One region of the Algihabitans albus genome, then DNA from elsewhere that is predicted to be linked to it. Evidence: predicted binding sites of a transcription regulator. Region 1 holds the regulator's gene; the other holds the start of a gene.
The links. Region 1 encodes HrcA, which represses chaperone genes, less so after heat shock. Its sites were predicted from a motif close to GTTAGCACTCNCCNNNGGNGAGTGCTAAC; they were not measured.

Region 1 (7,921 bases):
CGACTGTGACCTCTCCAAAGCTCAGCAGCTTTGGCTTGTCACCGGCCCCAACATGGCCGGCAAGTCCACCTTCCTGAGGCAGAACGCCCTGATTGCCGTGCTCGCTCAGATGGGCAGCTTCGTCCCAGCGGCCCGCGCGAAGATCGGCACCGTCGACCGGCTGTTCAGCCGAGTCGGCGCGGCCGACGATTTGGCGCGCGGACGCTCCACCTTCATGGTGGAGATGGTCGAGACAGCCGCAATCCTGAATCAAGCAACGGCTCGGTCCCTGGTCATCCTGGACGAGATCGGCCGTGGGACCGCGACCTTCGACGGCCTGTCGATCGCCTGGGCCTGCGTCGAACATCTCCACGAGGTGAACCGCTGTCGCGGCCTCTTCGCAACCCACTATCACGAGCTCACGCATCTGGCCGGCAAACTGGAGCGCTTGTCCTGCTACGCCATGCGGGTGAAGGAATGGCAGGGCGAGGTGGTCTTCCTGCATGAGGTCGCACCGGGCGCCGCCGACCGCTCCTACGGCATCCACGTCGCCCGTCTTGCCGGCTTGCCGCCTGCCGCCGTGACCCGGGCCGAGGAGGTGCTGGGACTGCTCGAACAGGGCGAACAAGCGGGGGCTTTGACCCGGCTCGCCGACGACCTGCCGCTCTTCGCGGCGGTGCCCCGGAGCGATAGGGCCGTCCCGCAGCCGCAAGAAAGCCTCAGCGATACGGAACTTCGGACCATCAACCCGGACGAGTTGACGCCGAAGCAGGCGCTGGAGTTGCTCTACAGATTGAGAACTCTCGTCGAGGACTGACGCCCTGGCCCGCCCCAGTCTCGGCCGAAACGGGACCCGGCCTCAGGCCTGCGTGTCGACGGTCGAGCCGGGCTCGGGCGGCTCGTCGTTCTCCTGACCGCCGGCAGTTCCCGCCTTCGGACCGCCCTTCGCGACGGCAACCCGGGCCGGGCGCAACAGGCGCTCGCCAAGCAGCCAACCGAGTTCGTAGACCTGCGCCACCGTGCCGGCCGGCTTGGTCGGGTCGTCGATCTCGATCATCGCTTCGTGGCGGTGAGGGTCCAGCTTCTCGCCGATCGGATCGATGGGCACGATTCCATGCTTAGCGAAGGCGTCGCCCAAGGCCTTGTCGGTCATCTCGACGCCGGTCAAGAGCGTCTTCAGCGCCGGGTCCTGCTCGACGGCATCGGTCGGAACGGCGGCCAGAGCGCGTTTCAGGTTGTCGGCCACGCTCAGCAGATCCTTCGCCAATGGCGCGGCGGCGTATTTCAGGGCTTCGGCCTTCTCGCGGCGGGCGCGGTTGCGCAAGTTCTCGGTCTCGGCCAGCGCGCGCACGAGTTGATCCTTCGTGTCGGCAACCTGTGCCTCGAGTTCGGCCTCACGCGGCGTTGTCGCCTGAGGGCTGCCGAAGTTGCCTTCGCCTTCGTTTAAATCCAGAGCCTCCAAGGTCTCTTCGTCGAACGAGATTGCCTCCTCCTCGTCCGCGGCCTGCGCAGCGGCAGCTTCCGCTGCGGCGGCCTCGGCCGGTTTCGGGGCAGGCTCATCGGATACAAAGTCGGCCGTGCTCGGCCCTTCGGGCTTCTGCTTCGGATCGGCGGTCATGACGCTCCGTTTCTTACCTTAGTCTCTCAGTTGCGTGGATCAGGATGGCCGGCCGAGCAAACGGCCGACAGCCTGGGCGGTATAATCCACCATCGGAATGATGCGGGCGTAGTCGATGCGTGTCGGGCCGATCACGCCGACGGCGCCGACGATCTGTTGCTCACTGTTGGTGTAGGGCGCCACCACCAGGGAACAGCCGGTCAAGCCAAAGAGTTCGTTCTGGGCGCCGATGAAGATCTGCACGCCCTCAGCCATCTCCGTCATCTCCAGCAGCTTCAGCAGCGCTTCCTTGCGCTCCAGCGCGGTGAAGAGGTGACGGATGCGCTCCAGGTCTTCGAGAGCCTGCACATCGTCAAGCAGCTGATGCTGACCGCGCACGATCAAAGCTCCACCGCCGCTCGGCGCATCGCCGGACCAGGTGGCCAAACCCGCCTCGATCACCTTTCGGGTCAGCGTGTCGAGCTCGGCGCGCGTCTGAGTCAACTCGCTCTGGATGGCGCCGCAAGCCTCGCCGAGACCGCGATCGCGCAAGCGCGCCGCCAGGTAGTTGCCCGCTTCGACCAGGGACGAGGGCGGCAAGCCGATCGGAACGTCGATCACGCGGTTCTCGACCTGTCCCGACTGGGTGACCAGGACGACCAAAGCGCGGCCGGGGCCAAGCGAGACGAACTCGATATGCTTCAGCGGCGCGTCCGACTTGGGGGCGAAAACCAGGCCGGCACAGCGTGACAGACCGGACAGCATGGAGGAGGTTTCCTCCATGACTTCGGTAAAGCTGCGTCCCTGCGCGGCGCAGCGCGAATCGATTTCCGAGCGCTCCTCGCGGGTTAGGTTCCCGCGCTCCAGGAGACCGTCCACAAACAGCCGCAGCCCCAGTTCGGTCGGCAGGCGGCCAGCGGAGGTGTGCGGCGCCATCAGCAAGCCGAGATCCTCGAGATCCGCCATGACGTTGCGGATCGTCGCCGGTGACAGCGTCATGCCAAGCTGTTGCGACAGGCTGCGCGAGCCGATCGGCGCGCCGGTCTCGACATAAGCCTCCACGATACGGCGGAAGATGTCGCGATGCCGGGCGTTGAGGCCACCCAGTTCGCTGGCGATTTGCTCGACTGCGGACCTGACGCTGCTCATCTCGGTTGCGCGCTACTCCCCGGTTGAATCGCCGCCTCGCCCGCAGCGACTGCGCTCTTGGCGGCCGTCTCCGATGTAAGCGAATCGGCCGGTCACTTCAACGTCGCCCCCTGCCGCACAAGCGCCGCCGGCGGACTCCCACGACAGGCCCGATCTCAAAGCGGCGCCAGAGGGCCCTTGCAAGCCTATAGGAACCCGCGCTATGCCGCGCTCAACGCCTCTTCACCGGAAACACCAGGAGTTTTCTATGCGCCCAAGCGGCCGCACGCGCGATCAACTGCGCCCCGTCGTCTTGGAGACGGAGGTCAACAAATATGCCGAAGGCTCCTGTTTGGCGAAGTTCGGCGACACCCACGTCCTCTGCACCGCCAGTCTGATCGAAGGTGTGCCACCTTGGCTGCGCAACTCCGGACGCGGCTGGGTCACAGCGGAATACGGCATGCTGCCCCGCTCGACCGACAGCCGCATCGACCGCGAGGCGGCGCGCGGCAAGCAATCGGGTCGCACCCAGGAGATTCAAAGACTGATCGGCCGCTCTCTGCGCGCCGTTACCGATCTGACCGGCTTCGGCGAGCGGCAGATCAAACTGGACTGCGACGTTATTCAAGCCGATGGCGGTACACGTACGGCCTCGATTACCGGCGCGTACGTGGCCCTTCACCTCTGCTTTCAACACATGCAACGCTTCGGGGCCGTCAAGACGATCCCCCTGCGCGAGCCGGTCGCAGCGATCTCCTGCGGCATCTACCAGGGCGAGACCATCCTCGATCTGGACTATGCCGAGGATTCGACCGCTCAGGCCGATGCCAACTTCGTACTGACCGCCGGCGGCGGCATTGTGGAAGTCCAGGCCACTGCGGAGCAGGAACCTTTCACCCGCGAGCAATACGACCAGCTGCTGGAGTTGGCCGAGAGGGGTGTTGCCGACCTGGTTGCGCTTCAACAAAAGGCCGTCGGGTTGGCGCCGGCGTAACGTTGGCGGTACGCCTCGCGAGCGGGGGCTGCACAATCTTTGCCGCGTAACTATGTTACCGCGTATGCATTCGCGTACGCTCACAGGCAAGCTGGTGATTGCCAGCCACAATCCCGGCAAGATCCGGGAAATCGACGATTTGATCGCGCCCTTTGGGCTCGAAGCCATCTCGGCTGGCGCGCTGGGGCTGCCCGAGCCGGAGGAAACCGGCACGTCCTTCGCCGCCAACGCGGAGTTGAAGGCCGTGGCCGCAGCCATCGGCGCCAATCTGCCGGCGCTCGCCGACGACTCCGGGCTCGTGGTCCCGGCGCTCGATGGTGCCCCGGGCATCTATTCGGCGCGCTGGGCGGGCCCGCAGAAGGACTTCTCGGTCGCCATGGCGCGCGTCGAGCAGGAACTGGGAGATCGCACAGCCCTGGCACAGCGCAACGGCAGTCATGCCAACGCTTACTTCGTCTGTGCGCTGGCACTGGCTTGGCCGGATGGTTCGGTCGAAGTCTTCGAAGGCCGTGTTGAAGGCGAGTTGACTTTCCCCCCGCGCGGCGACCGGGGCTTCGGATACGACCCGATCTTCCTGCCTCAAGGCGACTCGCGCACCTTCGGAGAAATGCCGCCGGCCGAAAAGCATGCGATCAGTCACCGCGCCCGCGCCTTCGCACAACTGAAGCGCCGTCTGGAAGATCTGCAGTAGGCTGCTCTCCGGCCGGCGGCGGAGCATGCCGGCGGCACCAGTCTGCACCCTCGCCGCGAGAAGGCTCGAGATACCGTGCAAGGCCACCCTAGTCATAGAGACGAAGCGGACTCTTCTCAGTCTCGCAGCGGACAGGGAATTTCCGATAGGGAGTCGGACCGGACAACGCTCGATGCCCGGCCGAAGCAGGATCCCGGGTTCGGCGTCTACATTCACTGGCCCTTCTGCCGCTCCAAGTGCCCCTATTGCGACTTCAACAGCCACGTCCGGGACACAGTCGACCAAGTGCGCTGGCGGGAGGCGCTGTTGGCGGAACTCGCTCACTATGCCGGTGAAACGCCGGAGCGGCGCGTCAGCTCGATCTTCTTCGGTGGCGGTACGCCCTCCTTGATGGCGCCGGAAACGGCCGCAGCTTTGATTGCGGCGGTCAAGCACCACTGGCCGGCAGCGCCCGAGCTGGAGGTGACGCTGGAGGCCAACCCCACTTCGGTCGAGGCACCTCGCTTTGCGGCCTATGCCGACGCCGGCGTCAACCGCGTGTCGCTCGGCGTGCAGGCCCTGAACGATCGGGACTTGAGCTTCCTGGGACGCGAGCACGACACCGCCGAAGCGATGGCAGCCGTGGCCCTGGCACGAGGGCAGTTCCAGCGCGTCTCCTTCGACCTGATCTATGCCCGGCCCGGCCAGACTCCGGCGGCCTGGGCGGAAGAGCTACGCCGCGCCTTGGGTGAAGGTTGCGACCATCTTTCACTCTATCAGCTGACCATCGAGCAAAACACGGCTTTTCACGCGCGGGCACGCCGTGGCGAGCTGCCGCTGGCCGAGCCCGAGACGGCCGCCGACCTCTTCGAGGCGACACAAAACACCCTCGCCGCCGAAGGATTGCCGGCTTACGAGATCTCCAACCACGCCCGTCCCGGCGAGGCCTGCCGCCACAACCTCACCTACTGGCGCGGAGGCGACTACCTGGGCATCGGGCCGGGTGCGCATGGCCGTATCACTCGGGGGCGCGACAAACTCGCGACCCGCCAGCACCGCGCACCGGAAATCTGGCTGGCCACGGTCGAGCAGGCCGGCCATGCGACCAGGACCCGTAAAGCTCTGACCCGAGAGGACCGGCTCACCGAGCTGCTGATGATGGGATTGCGGTTGCAAGACGGCATCGACCGGACCGCGTTCCACCGGGAGCTCGGCAGGGAACCGGAAGCGCTTCTGGACGAGCGGAAATTGAAGGCTTTGGCGGAGGAGGGCTATCTGGTTCTCGACGCACCCGGGTTGCGCGCGACTGCGGAAGGCCGAGCGCGGCTGAATTCCTTGTTGGCCTATCTCATTCCCTAGACCAGGTGGTGGATCCAGCCGATCGGGTCGCGATCCGGCTCTAGATACTGACGGGCCCCGGAGCACAGCGGCAGACGGCAAGGTGCTGCTGCAGTTCCCGCGCCAAGGACAGGCGCTCCTCGGCTGTCAGAAACGCGCCAATGGCCAGGGACTTGCCGTGACTGCGCAGAGTGAGCTGGCTTTCGTGCTCGGGCGGATCGTCCATGCGCACTTGCAGCCAGTAGGGCTGGAAGGTCCAGCGCTTCTCCGCGCCCCAATGGTCGACCCGGCGCACCACGAGCGCGTCGCGGGTCAGCACCACTTCCTCGAACATCCGCGCCCGGCGGTAGTTGATCCGAAAGGCCAGGTAGATCAGCAGTACGTCCGCGCCCATGAAGCCGACCACCGGCCAGGCGCCCATCAGGAAAAAAGCAAGCCCGGCCGTGAAGCTGACGGCGCAGACCAGCGACATCAGCACAATGAAGCCGCGCGGACTGAGCGACCTATGGGGCGTCAGCATCGCGTCGAACAGCACCGCAGCGGCCCGCGGTGCGGTCTCGGCGCTCGCAGCAGTCGGTAGAGCAGGAGCCATGACACTGAAAGTCTAGGTCGGATTGGCCATTCGGGCTACCCGCACCGCGACCTGTCGCGCCATCTCGTCGCGGCTTCGGCTGTTCGGGCACCCATCCGGACGGGCGCCGGGGCTTCGCGGCAGAGGCCCTTTCGGCTTTGAGCCAGGACTGTCCGGTGCATCCGGAAGGCCCGGCGCGCTTTCGCCTTCCACGACTGCGGTAACCCCGCCTCCCGGCGTGTGATGCGGAAAGCAGGGATGGTCTTCGAAGGCATCCTGCGGTGATACTCTGTTCGCCCGAACATCTCTCCCCACCCCCGCGACGGCGTCCTCTACGCTCGCGTTGAGCCAACTGCAGCGAAGCTTTGCTCTGAGAAGCCGTCGAAAGCCGCCTGTCTTCGGGGAAAGCCGACAAGATGAAAGCCTGACATGAAGAAAGCCGATATCGCCGAGTTCTTCGACCGCCTGGCCACCGCCCTGCCGGAGCCGAAGGGTGAGCTGGAATACGTCAACGCCTACACCCTGCTGGTTGCGGTGGTGCTGTCGGCGCAAGCCACCGACGTCGGCGTCAACAAGGCGACACGCCAGCTGTTTCAGGTCGCCGACACGCCGGAAAAGATGCTGGCCCTCGGCGAGGCGCGTCTGAAGGATCACATCAAGACCATCGGTCTGTTCAACTCCAAGGCCAAGAACGTCATCGCCCTGTCGCGGCAGCTCTTGAACGAGCACGACAGCCAGGTGCCGCAGAACCGCGAAGCCCTGGTCAAGCTACCCGGCGTCGGCCGCAAAACCGCCAACGTGGTGCTGAACATGGCCTTCGGACAGGACACCATTGCCGTCGACACCCATATTTTCAGGGTGTCGAACCGGACCGGGATGGCACCGGGAAAGACCGTCGATGCGGTCGAGCAGAAACTTGAGAAGGTGGTGCCGTCAAACCGGAGGCAGCACGCTCACCATTGGCTCATCCTGCATGGCCGCTACGTCTGCAAGGCCCGCAAACCGGACTGTCCGGCTTGCCCGGTCAGCGATCTCTGCGCCTACAAGGCCAAGACAACGGTGGCCATGACGGCCGCGAAGCCGGCCAAGCGGCGCAAACCGGCGGCCTGATCAGAAACGCCAAGGTCCTGCGGCCAGCCTAACGGAAACGTCAGGTTTGTTTGTGGATCGGCTTGATCATGCGGCCGAGGTCGGTTCCGGCGAAGAGGTGCATGTGAAAGTGCGGAACCTCTTGGTGGGCATCCTCGCCGTGATTGGCGACGATGCGGTAGCCGGCCTCCGCTGCTCCCAGATCGCGGGCGACCTGGCCGAGCAGGCGAAAGAAATCCCCGATTTCCGCGTCGCTTGCCTGTGACGCGAAGTCGTCGGACGAAACGTAGGCTCCCTTCGGGATCACCAGGACATGAGTCGGCGTCTGCGGTTCGATGTCTCGGAATGCCAGACTGTGGGGGCTTTCGGCCACCTTGTCGCAAGGAATTTCACCGAGGATGATCTTGGCGAAGACGTTGCTGTCGTCGTAGGTCGCGTGGGTCACCTGCGTTTCCTCATCTTTTCAGTCAGCGCTTTAATAGCTTGCCGCGCAGAACCGCAACAAGACCGGCGCGGCTGTCAACAGGAAGCTGCGGGGTTTTGGGTTCGGATCTC
Region 2 (7,921 bases), on a different contig from region 1:
CGCGCCGGGGATCTCGTGACCATCTTCGCGGCCAGTAACGCGGTCAAGAAGGTGGAGAAGCTCTTTGCCGTGAAGTTGGAGTTTTTCTAGGGGCTAAAGCTGCGTTCAGGAAAACCTCGGCGAGCGCCGTGCCACGCCCGCTCGCGGACTTCGCTGCGAAGACAAGCGCGCTATCTCCTGCTATGGAGCTACGGAAGTCCAATCCCTCTTCAGTCCGCCGGAGGAGCCATGCCTCGTACTGCCTACGTAAACGGTCGTTACCTGTCGCACGCCAAGGCGGCCGTCCATATCGAAGATCGCGGCTACCAGTTCGCCGACGGCGTCTACGAGGTGGTGCCCGTCCACAATGGCATTCTGGTCGATGAATCTTTGCATCTCGACCGGCTGGAGCGCTCTCTCGGCGAACTGCGGATCGCCATGCCGATGCGTCGCGAGGCCCTGAAGCTGATCAGCCGCGAGGTGATGCGCCGCAATCATCTCAGCAACGGTTTTCTCTACCTGCAGATCACGCGCGGTGTCGCGCCGCGGGATCATAAGTTTCCGGTCGCGGCCAAACCTGCGGTGGTCATGACGGTGCGTCAGATGAAGCCGGCGTCCAAGGAGAAGCTGGAGGCCGGTGTTTCCGTCATCACCGTCCCGGACATCCGCTGGGCGCGGCGCGATATCAAGTCGGTTTCGCTGCTGCCCAACTGCCTGGCCAAGCAGCAAGCCCACGAGGCCGGGGCGCTGGAGGCCTGGATGGTCGATGGCGAAGGACAGGTCACCGAGGGCACCTCGACCAACGCCTGGATCATTACCCAGGACAACGTGCTCGTAACCCGAAACGCCAATCAAGACATCCTGAACGGCATCACCCGGGTGGCGCTGCTGGAGCGCGTGGCCGAAGAGGGCGTGACCTTCGAGGAGCGGTCTTTCACGGTGGAGGAGGCTTTGTCCGCCAAGGAGGCCTTCATCACCTCCTCGACCAACTACGTCATGCCGGTGACCGCGATCGACGGAAAAGCGGTCGGCAACGGTCATCCCGGCCTCCTCACCATGAAGTTGCGTGAGGCCTACGTGAGCTACATCGAGAGCGCCGGAGCCGGGCGTGCAAAGACCGCCGCATGACGAGGTCTGAGACGATGGCCGAGGTGATGGCGCCTGACCTCGTGAGCAGCGGCATACCGCGCCCGCAAGCGCTGCTTTTCGATTGGGACAACACCCTGGTCGACACCTGGTCGACCATTCATCACGCGCTCACGGTCACCTTCGAGGCCATGGGAGAGCGCCCTTGGACTCTCGACGAGACCCGGGCGAAGGTTCGGCAGTCGGCGCGCGAGGCTTTCCCGGCGCTGTTCGGAACGCGGGCCGAGGAAGCCACGCGCCTCTTCTATGAAGCCTTCGAACGCGATCATCTGGCGCATCTGCGGGAACGCAGCGGGGCCGGTGCCATGCTCACCGAACTGTCGAACAGGTCGGAATTGACGCTTGCCGTGGTGAGCAACAAAAGCGGCCGTTTTCTGCGGATCGAAGCCCAAGAGCTGGGGTGGACGGACCACTTCCATCGTTTGGTCGGCGCCACCGACGCGCCGCGCGACAAGCCGGCGCGCGATCCTATCGATTTGGCCTTGGGCGAGAGCGGTTGCGCGGCCGGACCCGGCGTATGGTTCGTCGGCGATACCGACGTGGATCTGCTCTGCGCCGTCAACGCCGGGTGCACGCCCATTCTGATTCGGGACGAACCGCCTGCCGCCGGGGAGTTTCCGGGGCACGAACCAGCGGCGCATGTTGCCGACTTTTCCGCTCTTTTGAACTTGGCGCTCGGCCGGTGAGTCCGAACTGAGGGAGCGGTGACAAAGAAAGGCGCCTCGGTTTCCTTTTAAACCAAGCTTCTGCATACTACTTCTCGGAGGTCGGTTCGCCACGAAAACTTGGCGCGCCGGGTCTTTGCGCGACAGCTTGCACCAGCCCGGTGAGCTGCGCGACAAACAACAATCGGGCTTGAACAAAAACAACAGGGACAGACGCAATGGCCGGCGAGAAGTCGCAAAACGTGCAGGATGTTTTTCTTAATCACATCCGCAAAAACAAGGTTCCGGTCACGATCTTTCTGGTCAACGGTGTAAAGCTGCAAGGAATTGTAACCTGGTTCGACAACTTCTGCGTCCTGCTGCGGCGCGATGCGCATTCGCAGCTCGTCTACAAGCACGCCATTTCCACTGTGATGCCTTCGGCGCCGATCTCTCTGTTCGAGCCCAGCGAGCGCGAAGAGGCCTCGGCCGAGGCCTGAGGCGGCGGGTTCGGATTTGACGCGGAGCTCTGATCACCTGTGTGCAAACGGGCAGGGGCGGGGTCACCAGACGGGAACCGGCGAAGCCGGCGCGGCGACGAGAGCCTGCGTTATCCACCCCAATCTGCGGGACGGCCCGTCCGCTGACGATCCTCGCACCGCCGAGGCGCGTTTGGCCGAGGCCGTGGGCCTCGCACAGGCCATCGACCTCGCGGTGGTGCTGGAGACTGTGGTCCGGGTCGAGCGCAAGCGGCCGGCCACGCTCTTCGGCAGTGGCCAGGTGGAGCGCCTAGCCTCCGACATCGACCTCGCGGACGTCGAGGTTGCGGTTATCGATGCCCAGCTTTCACCGGTTCAGCAGCGTAACCTGGAGCGCTCGTTGAAGTGCAAGGTGATCGATCGCACCGGCCTGATCCTGGAAATCTTCGGGGAACGGGCCCGGACGAAGGAAGGTCAACTTCAGGTCGAGCTGGCGCACCTCAGCTACCAGCGCTCGCGCCTCGTGCGCTCCTGGACTCACTTGGAGCGGCAGCGCGGCGGTTTCGGCTTTCTGGGCGGTCCGGGCGAAAGTCAGCTCGAGATCGACCGCCGGCTGATTACCGACCGCATCGCGCGGCTCAGGCGTGAGCTGGGACAGGTCAAGCGCACACGCGAACTGCACCGCTCGGCCCGCCGCAGGGTTCCTTATCCGGTGGTCGCCTTGGTGGGCTACACCAATGCCGGAAAGTCCACCCTCTTCAATCATCTCACGGAAGCGCAGGTTTTCGCGCGCGACCTTCTGTTCGCGACACTCGATCCGACCATGCGCCGTTTGGAGTTGCCGAGCGGACAGTCCGTGATCCTGTCCGATACCGTCGGCTTCATCTCCGATCTGCCGACCGATCTCGTGGCGGCCTTTCGGGCGACGCTGGAGGAGGTGCTGGAGGCGGATCTCATCCTGCATGTTCGCGACATCGCGCATCCCGACAGCGAGGCTCAGCGTTTGAGCGTGCTGGAGGTGCTGTCGGATCTTGGTGTCGAGCCCGAGGCCGAGGGCAGTCAACCGGTTCTCGAAGTGCTCAACAAGATCGACCTGCTGGACGCGGATTCCCGCGAAGTTCTGGCCGCGCAGGCCGGCCGGCGAGACGATCAGGTCTGTGTGTCGGCTGTCGAGGGATTGGGCCTGGAAGACCTGCTCGCGATGGTCGAGCGGCGTCTGCAGGCCGCGCACCGCTCCATCGCCTGTTCGGTGAACCTCAGCGACGGCGCCGCGATCGCCTGGCTCTACCAGCACGGCCATGTCACCGGGCGGCGCGACGACGAAGGGCAAGCTCATCTGGTCGTGAGTCTCGCCCCGGCCGACCTCGAGCGCTTCCGCCGCCGTCACGGAGACGGCAGCCGTATCAGAGATCTCGGCAGGCGCTAGCCGCGCTTCCCGTCGGCGACGGATGGGAATTGCGGCGGCGGCGGAGCACTAAGCTTTTATGATCGTGGCGGCTTTCGGTTGACACTCCGACAGCCCCTCATATATGCACCTCAGCACTCTCGGCACGGGAGTGCTAACAGCCGGTCGCTGCAGACTGCGCGCGTCGGCTTTGCTTTGTAATCCATGACCAACCGCCCCAAAGGGAGGAGCTCCATGAAGTTTCGGCCGTTGCACGACCGCGTGGTCGTCGAGCCTCTGCAAGACGAGGAAAAGACCACCGGCGGCATCATCATTCCCGACACCGCCAAGGAAAAGCCGATGCAGGGCAAGGTCATTGCCGCGGGCCCCGGCTCGCGTGGCGATGACGGCAAGGTCAATGCTCTCGACGTCAAGAAGAACGACCGGGTGCTCTACGGCAAGTGGTCGGGCACCGAGGTCAAGATCGACGGCAAGGATCTTTTGATCATGCGCGAGTCCGACATCATGGGCGTGATCCAGTAAGCGCGAAGCTCTGCAAGGCTAGCGCGCTCACGTAAGACAAGGAGAGGTTACGACATGGCAGCGAAAGACGTTCGCTTTTCTTCCGACGCACGCCAGCGGATGCTGCGCGGCGTCGACATTCTGGCCGACGCGGTCAAGGTCACGCTCGGTCCCAAGGGCCGCAACGTGGTGCTCGACAAGTCCTTCGGTTCGCCCCGGACGACCAAGGACGGCGTGACGGTCGCCAAAGAGATCGAACTGGCTGACAAGTTCGAGAACATGGGCGCCCAGATGGTGCGCGAAGTCGCCAGCAAGACCAACGATCTGGCCGGCGATGGCACCACCACGGCGACCGTGCTGGCGCAGTCGATCGTGCGCGAGGGCTCCAAGGCCGTTGCCGCCGGCATGAACCCGATGGACCTCAAGCGCGGCGTCGAGATGGCCGTCGAGTCCGTCGTGGCCGACCTCAAGAAGCGCTCCAAGAAGATCTCCAATCCCGACGAAGTGGCTCAGGTCGGCACGATCTCGGCCAATGGCGACAAAGAGATCGGCGACATGATTGCCGACGCCATGCAGCGCGTCGGTAACGAGGGCGTCATCACGGTCGAAGAGGCCAAGAGCCTGGACACCGAGCTGGATGTGGTCGAGGGCATGCAGTTCGACCGTGGCTACCTCAGCCCCTACTTCGTGACCAACGCCGAGAAGATGATCTGCGAGCTGGAGAACCCCTACATCCTGCTCCACGAGAAGAAGCTGTCGGGTCTTCAGCCGATCCTGCCGCTGCTGGAGTCGGTCGTGCAGTCCAGCCGTCCGCTTCTGATCATCGCCGAGGACGTCGAGGGCGAGGCCTTGGCGACCCTGGTGGTCAACAAGCTGCGTGGCGGCCTCAAGGTTGCCGCCGTCAAGGCCCCGGGCTTCGGCGACCGCCGCAAGGCCATGCTCGAGGACATCGCGACCCTGACCGGTGGCCAGGTCGTCAGTGAGGATCTCGGCATCAAGCTCGAGAACGTCGACATCAAGATGCTCGGGCAGGCCAAGAAGGTGACGATCACCAAGGAAGAGTCCACGATCGTCGACGGCGCCGGCAAGAAGAAGGACATCGAGGCCCGCTGCGGTCAGATCCGCGCCCAGGTCGAAGAGACCAGCTCGGACTACGACCGTGAGAAGCTGCAGGAGCGCTTGGCCAAGCTGGCCGGCGGCGTTGCGGTGATCCGGGTCGGTGGCTCCACCGAGATCGAGGTCAAGGAGAAGAAGGACCGCGTCGACGATGCCATGCACGCAACCCGTGCGGCTGTCGAAGAGGGCATCGTCCCCGGTGGCGGAACCGCTCTTCTCTACGCCTCGAAGGGTCTGGACAAGCTGACCCCGGGTAACGACGACCAGCGTGTCGGTGTCGACATCGTCCGCCGGGCGCTGCAGGCGCCGATCCGTCAGATCGTCGAGAATGCCGGAAGCGACGGCTCGGTGGTCGTCGGCAAGCTGTTGGAGCAGAAAGACAAGAACCACGGCTTCGACGCTTACGCCGGCGTCTACTGCGACCTGGTCAAGGCCGGTATCATCGATCCGACCAAGGTGGTGCGCACCGCGCTGCAGGACGCAGCTTCGGTCGCCGGTCTGATGATCACCACCGAGGCGATGGTGGCCGAGAAGCCGGAGAAGAAGGACGACATGGCCGGCGGTGCGCCCGATATGGGTGGCATGGGCGGAATGGGTGGCATGGGCGGAATGGGCTTCTAGGCTCCTCCGTACCAGACAACCGCGTCCGAAGGATCGGGCCGCGGGGCGCAAGCCTCGCGGCCCTTTTCTTTATGGTCTGGGTTCGGGGTGGGCTTGGCCCGTATTCGGGGCGGCTTCTTGTGCGTTTCCGCTTGGGCCCTATTCTTGAGGCACGATGCAGATCGATCCGCAAAAGGTTCAAGACGTGATTGCCGAGGTGGCCGCCGAGGTCGTGCTGCCGCGCTTTCGCGCGCTCGCGGCCCATGAGGTGCGCGACAAAGGCGTCAATGACTTCGTGACGGTGGCTGACGAGGAGGCCGAGGCGGCGCTGGCCGAGCGGCTGCCCGGGCTGCTGCCCGGCTCCTGGGTCCTGGGCGAGGAGATGGTGGCGCGCGGCGAGCTCTCCATGGAGGCCCTTGCGGAGAGCGACGCCCCGGTCTGGGTGGTCGATCCCGTCGACGGGACTTTTAACTTCGCCCATGGCGATCCCGCCTTCGCCGTCATCGTCGCGCTTTGCCGGGGTGAGGAAACGCTGGCCGGCTGGATTCACGATCCGGTGCGGAACGTGACCGCGACGGCTGAGCGGGGCGGCGGGGCCTGGCTGGCCGGGACACGGCTGCGGGTGGCGCCGGCAGGCCCGCCTGCGGATCTCAGCGGCACGCTGCATGCCGGCTTCCGGGGCCGGGCAACCCTCAAGGCCAAGGTCGACCGTAACCGGGGCAAGGTCCGTCAGGTCCGCAGCCTGCGCTGTTCGGGGCAGGAATACATGCGACTGGCCGCCGGCGAGACTCACTTCACGCTCTTCAGCAGCACCAAGCCCTGGGATCACCTCGCCGGTGTCCAGCTGCACCAGGAAGCTGGCGGAGCCTCCTCCTTGCTCGACGGGCGTCCCTACCGGCCGCAGGACGGCCAGGGTATCGGTCTGCTTTCGGCGCCGGACGGGGAGTCCTGGCGGACCCTGCGCGAGACGCTCTTCGGAGCCGACTGGCGGCCGGAGGATGGAGACGCTCCCGCCGTGCAGGGTGTCTTCTCCTAAAGCTCGATCGGGCGACCCAGGCGTCCTGCGAGGTCCTGGATGAACTGCCAGGCCACACGGCCGGAGCGCGAGCCGCGGGTCACCGACCATTCCTTAGCCTCGGCGTGCAACTGCGCGGGCTCCACCTGCAAGCCGAAGTGGGCGGCGTAGCCCTCGACCATGGTCAGAAAGGTCTGCTGATCGCAGTTGTGGAATCCGAGCCAGAGCCCGAAGCGGTCGGAGAGACTGACCTTTTCCTCGACCGCCTCGCCGGGATTGATGGCGGTCGAGCGCTCGTTGTCGATCATGTCTCGGGCCATGAGGTGGCGCCGGTTCGAGGTGGCATAGAACAGCACGTTGGTCGGTCTGCCTTCGATTCCACCCTCCAGAACGGCCTTCAGCGACTTGTAGCTGGCGTCTTCCTGATCGAAGGAGAGGTCGTCGCAGAACAGCAGGAATCGCCGTGGCGTCTGATCGCGTAGCAGGTGGAGCAGGCGGGGCAGGGTCGGAATGTCCTCGCGGTGGATCTCCACCAGCGCCAGAGTCGGGTCGAGTTTCAGCGACTCGTTGACTTGAGCGTGGGCCGCCTTGACCAGCGAGGACTTGCCCATGCCGCGCGCGCCCCAAAGCAGCGCATTGTTCGCCGGCAGCCCGCGCGCGAAGCGCTCCGTATTGTTCAGCAGCAGTGTCGCTTGCCGGTCGATGCCGACCAGCAGCGGGAAGGCCACCCTGTTGATCTTCGGGACGGGCAATGGCCGTCCGGCCTCCGCGTCCCAGACGTAGCCGTCGGTGGCGATCTGCTCGGCTTCGCTCTCTTCGGCGGGTGACAGACGCTCCAGCGCCTCCGCGATTCGCGTTAGCAGGGGCGAAAGCTCTTCGGCATTGGACGGCGGCATCGAAAACCCCAAATGAGTCTGGAGATACAACTGGCAGGCGGCCGGGAAGCTAGTCTCCTCGGACAGCCTCGGTCAATCGGCCGGGGCCGGTTGCGCCGCTTCGGATTTTGCGGGTGAGCGTTGCAAAACCTGGGCGCGCG

Region 2: a site for HrcA is predicted at 3,784-3,812, ahead of DBZ32_RS02160 (co-chaperone GroES). Genes of this name have one in related genera too.

Annotation. Positions count from the first base shown of each region.
Region 1 covers NZ_QXNY01000004.1:427,776-435,696, reverse strand. The annotation lists gene mutS (DNA mismatch repair protein MutS) at 1-796, shown strand, start outside; gene DBZ32_RS12135 (nucleotide exchange factor GrpE) at 839-1,597, opposite strand; gene hrcA (heat-inducible transcriptional repressor HrcA) at 1,637-2,725, opposite strand; gene rph (ribonuclease PH) at 2,973-3,698, shown strand; gene rdgB (RdgB/HAM1 family non-canonical purine NTP pyrophosphatase) at 3,763-4,389, shown strand; gene hemW (radical SAM family heme chaperone HemW) at 4,465-5,727, shown strand; gene DBZ32_RS12110 (DUF2244 domain-containing protein) at 5,768-6,298, opposite strand; gene nth (endonuclease III) at 6,707-7,387, shown strand; gene DBZ32_RS12100 (HIT domain-containing protein) at 7,428-7,811, opposite strand.
Region 2 covers NZ_QXNY01000002.1:137,551-145,471, forward strand. The annotation lists gene trkA (Trk system potassium transporter TrkA) at 1-90, shown strand, start outside; gene DBZ32_RS02140 (D-amino-acid transaminase) at 229-1,107, shown strand; gene DBZ32_RS02145 (HAD family hydrolase) at 1,104-1,811, shown strand; gene hfq (RNA chaperone Hfq) at 2,009-2,269, shown strand; gene hflX (GTPase HflX) at 2,382-3,674, shown strand; gene DBZ32_RS02160 (co-chaperone GroES) at 3,888-4,175, shown strand; gene groL (chaperonin GroEL) at 4,230-5,891, shown strand; gene DBZ32_RS02170 (inositol monophosphatase family protein) at 6,046-6,906, shown strand; gene DBZ32_RS02175 (ATP-binding protein) at 6,903-7,781, opposite strand.